Linked DNA regions of Spirosoma rhododendri. The protein of the gene in region 1 interacts with the protein of each later gene in a pairwise test. Links are inferred from orthologs where the notes say so. Each region holds a gene or a part of one and is shown in the gene's direction. Other genes may lie near its edges.

What was found.
Region 2: the proteins of ribD (region 1) and accC interact in binary tests that used the Escherichia coli proteins (3 or more experiments, as listed by UniProt). The link is inferred for Spirosoma rhododendri from one-to-one orthologs.

Annotation. Positions count from the first base shown.
Region 1 is NZ_CP051677.1:2,962,585-2,965,789, forward strand. The notes cover bases 314-3,194. They hold ribD (bifunctional diaminohydroxyphosphoribosylaminopyrimidine deaminase/5-amino-6-(5-phosphoribosylamino)uracil reductase RibD), read left to right. Parts: upstream 314-1,130; coding sequence 1,131-2,258; downstream 2,259-3,194. Other genes in these bases: HH216_RS12270 (TonB-dependent receptor), read right to left, coding at 314-913; HH216_RS12280 (Uma2 family endonuclease), read right to left, coding at 2,435-3,106. Also shown: more of HH216_RS12270, read right to left, coding at 1-313. UniProt on the Escherichia coli protein: Converts 2,5-diamino-6-(ribosylamino)-4(3h)-pyrimidinone 5'-phosphate into 5-amino-6-(ribosylamino)-2,4(1h,3h)-pyrimidinedione 5'-phosphate.
Region 2 is NZ_CP051677.1:1,771,865-1,775,079, forward strand. What follows is about bases 316-3,206. They hold accC (acetyl-CoA carboxylase biotin carboxylase subunit), read left to right. Parts: upstream 316-1,033; coding sequence 1,034-2,380; downstream 2,381-3,206. Other genes in these bases: efp (elongation factor P), read left to right, coding at 316-361; accB (acetyl-CoA carboxylase biotin carboxyl carrier protein), read left to right, coding at 440-937. Outside these bases: more of efp, read left to right, coding at 1-315. UniProt on the Escherichia coli protein: This protein is a component of the acetyl coenzyme A carboxylase complex; first, biotin carboxylase catalyzes the carboxylation of the carrier protein and then the transcarboxylase transfers the carboxyl group to form malonyl-CoA.

The DNA of each region.
Region 1 (3,205 bases):
CAATCTCGGTGCGGGCGTCGACGATCCCTGATCGCACAGCACTGTTCTGCTGCGACAGATTGACGGTGTAGTTTACGAAGCCTTTCGTGCCGAAATTGGCCCCGCTGTTGAATGCCACATCGACCAGTCCACCGTCGCCTTTCGATGTGATACCTGTGTTGATATTCAGCGACGAATAGTCGAAGCGGTCCTTCAGGATAACGTTCATTACCCCGGCAATGGCGTCGGAACCGTACTGTGCTGATGCACCGTCGCGCAGGATTTCGACCCGCTTGATCGCCTGCTGCGGAATGGCCGACAAATCGACGCCGGTTTCACCACGACCCGGTGAAAACTGTACGTAGAGCAGCGAGCTGAGGTTTTTGCGTTTGCCGTTAACCAAAACAAGCGTACGGCTGGGGCCCATGTTGCGAATTTCCCAGGGGTCGAGCAGGGTAGTCGCGTCGTTGACCGGCGTGTTGACGGTGTTGAACGACGGCACCCGATATTGCAGGGCTTTGTCGAACGTTGGCTGCCCGGTTGAGGTTAATTCCTTTGTCGACAGAATATCGACGGGTAGGGGAGTATCGGTGAGGGTGCGTTGCGAGTTGCGGCTACCCACGGCCACAACCACTTCCGACAGGTTGGTGGCTGTTGATGACAGAGAGACAGTGTTGGTGGCAGCGGCTGTCAGCGTCTGGGTTTCATACCCGATAAACGAGATACTGATCGAACTGCCGACCGGTGCATCGAGCGAGAAATTGCCGTCAGCGTTAGTTGTCGTGCCTTTCTGGGCACCGACAATCACGATAGACGCCCCCACGATGGGCGATTTGTCGGCGGCATCAATGACTTTGCCTGTTACTTGAGCAAAAGTTGGTAATGAAAGTAAAAGGCAAATGAAAATTTTGATTAGATGGGAGATTTTAATCATAAAGTTTTATCAATGGTTAATTTGTCCAAATTTAATGAGCAAACGGTTCCGCTGATAAGTATTCCCCCGAAGATTTTTCTTATGCCTGTTGAGTAGTCACGATGTCGCCAACACGAAGGGTTCTTAAGTTGATGCGTATTCAACTGATTATCAGCAGAAAATAGGAATTTTAAGTAGTCGGTAGCCAGTGTAGCTGCTAAAAAATTGAACTGATAAAATGAGTGTTTTTACGCAGTCAATGGCCGCGCAGGTGCAATACATGCGTCGTGCGCTCGAACTGGCGACGCTGGGTCGGGGGCAGGTTAGTCCGAACCCCATGGTGGGTTGCGTCATTGTCCATGAACCAACGCAACGCATCATTGGCGAAGGCTGGCATCAACGCTACGGCGAAGCCCACGCCGAACGAAATGCTATTCAAGCGATACACCCCGACGATCTATCGCTGCTCCCCGACAGCACGGCCTATGTCACGCTGGAACCCTGCTCGCATTACGGGAAACAGCCGCCTTGCGCTAATTTGTTGATTGAGATGGGCGTCGGGCGGGTCGTCTGCTGCAACGACGATCCGAATCCACTGGTTGGGGGGCAAGGCTTTCAGAAACTCGAACAGGCCGGTATTCGCGTCGAGCGGGGGCTGCTGGCGGAAGAAGGGCGATTGCTGAACGCCCGCTTTTTCACATTCATGGAACAGCAGCGGCCGTATATCATCCTGAAATGGGCCGAGACAAGCGACGGATTCATTGGCGGACCGGGTGGGCAACCAGTATCGATCAGCGGGCCAAAGAGTCAGCGGCTGGTGCATAAATGGCGGAGTGAAGAGGACGCGATTATGGTCGGTACGAACACCGCCCGCAATGATAATCCGCGCTTAAACACGCGTCTATGGCCAATCCAGGCCGGGCCTGGCAAAAATCCCATCCGCATCGTCATCGACCGCCACGGCACACTGCCCGATGATCTGCATCTCTTCGACGGATCGCAGCGGACGATAATTTTAAAGAGTGAAAGAGTGAACCGGGACGCCGGACCGGAGCGAAAGAGCGATTTGATAGAGGCAGCTGAGTGCCAACCATTAGAATGGATAAACGCTAATTTTTCGACACCGGAATCGCTCTTTCACTCTTTCACTCTTTCGCTCTTTGAACAGCGCATTACCTCCGTTCTCGTCGAAGGCGGGGCTGCGTTGCTGAACTCGTTTCTGGCGGAAGGACTGTGGGACGAAATGCGGGTGTTTCGCAGCCCGAAGCTGCTGGGCGATGGTGTCAAAGCCCCGACTGTGCAGGGAAGACTGATCTGCCGGGAGATGATCGGCGACGATGAATTAACTGTTTATCGGCCGGTTTGAAAGGTGGATAAGCTGTATCGAGCGACAAGGTTATCTCCGATAGGCTAAACAGTAGGTGGACTGGTTGTCCCCGACAGCTTCCAGCTGTCGGAGACGCGCTAGCGGCTAATAGGGTACCTGAAAATAGCCTGACGGCTCCGACAGCTGGAAGCTGTCGGGGACAATCAAACAAGCAGTCAGCGAAGCAGGGTCGCCATTGTCTGCAAATTGACATCGGCGTCAAAAGCGGATCGGATGGGGATGGCAAAGCCCGGTAGTGCAAACGACCGGATCGTGCCTTCGCCTGCTTTCAGAATCAGTCGGTATTGCCCGTCGGTGAGGTGGTATTGTTCAATAGATTGCTCGTCGGCGTCGATAATCCAGTATTCTTCAACGCCATGCGCCTGATAGTCGTCGTATTTGATGCCCCCAACGGAGGTTGCCCGGTCACGCTTGGCTGTACCATCAGAGAGCACTTCGATAACCAGGTCAGGGGCGGGGAACAGGGTTTGTTTGTCTGTAAACGTGTCGGCTTTGGTGCGCCCGAAAAAGCAGATGTCCGGTTCGTAATCATTGCGGGTTAGGGCCGTCATGATTTTCTCAATCCCGACAAATCCCAGCTTGTTGTGCCGACGTACGTAGATGTCAACCAGGTGAAAAAGAAGACCGGTCGCTTCGTTGTGCGACTTCTTAACCGGCGAATGCAGCACGATTTCGCCGTTGATAAACTCAACCTTTTCCTGCTCGGTAATATCGTTGTAGAACGTTTCCCGCTTCTTGCGTTCTTCGTTCAGGGCGGCCTGAATCTCCTGCATAATCAAGTACGCATCCGGATACTCTAAAATCTGCTCGTCAAGGTGCTGGTGCATAGTGTGGTGGGTAAGTCCACGAATATACAAAAACAGTTTAAGGTTTGTTGTTCAAGGTTTAAGGTCAGTAGCGCAGACTAACGTTAAACCTTGAACCGC
Region 2 (3,215 bases), 1.2 Mb from region 1 along the record:
CAAATTCCAGTTCCTCTACAAAGACGAATCGGGTTACAACTTCATGGATCAGGAAACGTTCGATCAGATCAATCTGGACGAGAAAATCGTTGATGGTGCCGACCTGATGAAAGAAGGCCAGGAAGTCGAGATGCTGATCAACGCTGAAACTGAAACGCCCCTGTCGTGCGAGCTGCCGCCATTCGTTGAACTGGAAGTGACGTACGCCGAACCGGGTATCAAAGGCGATACGGCCAACAGCCCCAAGAAGCGGGTTGAGGTTGAGTCGGGTGCGAAAATCATGGTACCGCTCTTTATCGAGTCAGGCCAGAAAATTCGGGTTGACACCCGCACGCGGGATTATGTTGAACGGGTTAAGTAAGCCGTTTTTCAGCACATACACACACTGTCCAACTGCCGCCTGTTAACGTTTGACGATTCACTTTCCTGACAAAAACGCATGAGTACACAGGATATTCAACAACTTATCGACTTCATCTCTCAGTCGGGTCTCGACGAGGTAAACATTGAAACGAGCGATCTGAAGATCAACGTCAAACGCTATGGTGCGGGTGCTCCTGCTGCCCCAGCGGCTCCGGCCCCGACGATGGCTTCGCTCCCAACCGCTCCGGCACCTGTCGCTGCTCCGGCTGCCGCCCCCACGGCCGTTGCTCAGCCAGCCGCGCCTGTCGCTGCTGCACCGGCTGCCAATGCCGACTACATCACGATCAAGTCGCCGATGATCGGTACATTCTACCGGTCGTCAAGCCCCGACACGCCGATGTTCGTTGAAGTCGGTGATACGATCAGCGAGGGTAAAGTGGTGTGTATCGTTGAGGCCATGAAGTTGTTCAACGAAATCGAATCAGAGGTGTCGGGCCGTATTGTGAAGATACTGGTTGAGAATGCCACGCCGGTCGAATACGATCAGCCCCTGTTCCTGGTTGAACCGATCTAAAATAAAGAGCGAAAGAGTGAAAGAGTGAAAGAGTGGTTCCATGCAGGATACTCTTTCGCTCTTTCATTCTTTCGCTCTTTCACTCTTTAAACTGCCATGTTCAAGAAAATTCTGATCGCCAACCGGGGTGAGATCGCACTGCGGATCATCCGTACCTGTCGGGAGATGGGTATCAAAACGGTAGCTGTATATTCGACCGCCGACCGCGATAGTCTGCACGTACGTTTCGCCGATGAGGCCGTATGTATCGGGCCTCCGGTCAGCAAACAATCGTACCTGAGCATTCCGAGCATCATTTCGGCGGCTGAAGTGACGGGCGCGGATGCTATTCACCCCGGCTACGGCTTTCTGTCGGAAAATGCCGAATTCTCCCAAATCTGCGCCGACTACGGCATCAAGTTCATCGGTGCAACGGCCGAGCAGATCAACGGCATGGGCGACAAGGCAACAGCCAAGGCGACCATGAAGATGGCTGGTGTACCGGTCATTCCCGGTTCCGATGGCCTGCTGGAGTCGATTGAGCAGGGTAAGGAGCTGTCGGCTGAAATGGGCTATCCGGTCATCGTCAAGGCAACGGCTGGTGGTGGTGGTCGCGGGATGCGGATCATCCGCTCAGAAGCCGATTTCGAGAAAGCGTGGAACGATGCCCGGACCGAAGCCGGTGCCGCCTTTGGCAACGATGGTCTGTACCTAGAGAAGTTCGTTGAAGAACCCCGCCACATCGAGATTCAGATCGTTGGTGACCAGTACGGTAAAGTGTGCCACCTGTCGGAGCGCGACTGCTCAATTCAGCGTCGGCACCAAAAACTGGTCGAGGAAACGCCATCGCCGATCATTACGCCCGAACTGCGCGAGCAGATGGGTGCTGCGGCTATCAAAGGTGCGCAGGCTATCGGCTACGAAGGTGCCGGTACGGTCGAGTTTCTGGTCGACAAACACGGGAAGTTCTATTTCATGGAAATGAACACCCGGATTCAGGTCGAGCACCCGATTACGGAAGAGGTAACGGACTTTGACCTGATTAAAGAGCAAATCAAAGTAGCGGCTGGCGCGGAGATTTCGGGCCGAAACTATACACCGAAGCTGTACGCTATGGAATGCCGTATCAACGCCGAAGACCCCGGTAATGGCTTCCGTCCGTCGCCGGGTAAGATCACGGTGCTGCATATGCCCGGTGGTCATGGCGTGCGCGTCGACAGCCACGTGTACACCGGCTACACCATTCCACCGAACTACGACTCGATGATCGCCAAGCTGATCGTGTCGGGGCAGTCGCGGGAGGAAGTAGTGACGCGGATGAAGCGGGCCTTGCAGGAGTTCGTGATCGAAGGCATCAAAACCACGATTCCGTTCCACATCAAGCTCATGGACGATCCCGGTTTTCAGTCAGGACAGTTCACAACCGCTTTCCTCGAGACGTTCGATTTCTCGACACTAAAGTGAAAGAGTGAAAGACTGAAAGAGCGAAAGAGTGATCGTCTGCGTCAGCAACCATTCGCTCTTTCAGTCTTTCACTCTTTGAATGCGGTAAAAAAGGTGGGGTTTGGTGCTTTGGCATCCAAACCCCACCTTTTTTATGAATCACCTTGCCACGGCCGATTACCTTGTCTTTCTGACTTACTTCGTTATCGTCGTCGGCTATGGCTATTGGGTGTATCAGCGTCGGCGCAAGGCGGAAACGAACACTACCGACTTCTTTCTGGCCGAAGGATCGCTGACGTGGTGGGCTATCGGCGCGTCGCTGATTGCGTCGAACATATCAGCGGAGCATTTTATCGGCATGGCCGGGTCGGGCTTCGCGATGGGACTAGCCATCTCGTCGTATGAGTGGATCGCAGCCGGTACGCTGGTTATAGTAGCCGCGTTTTTCATTCCGATCTACCTGCGAAACCACATCTACACCATGCCACAGTTTCTGGCCCAGCGGTACAGCGACACGGTCAGCACGATTCTGGCCGTTTTCTGGCTAGTGGTCTACGTGGTGGTCAACCTTACATCGATTCTATTTCTGGGGGCAATGGCCATCGAGTCGCTGGCCGGTATTTCGTTCACTACTTGCACCGTCGGGCTGGCCCTGTTTGCCATTTTTATCACGCTGGGCGGCATGAAGGTGATTGGCTACACCGACGTCATTCAGGTGATCGTGCTGGTCATCGGCGGGCTGGTAGTAACGTATCTGGCTCTCGAACTGGTCGCTGATCGGAGTGGTACGGCGGGGGTGATGAACGGGCTGGCGCAGCTGCGCGACCGTGCCGATAGTCACTTCCACATGTACTTC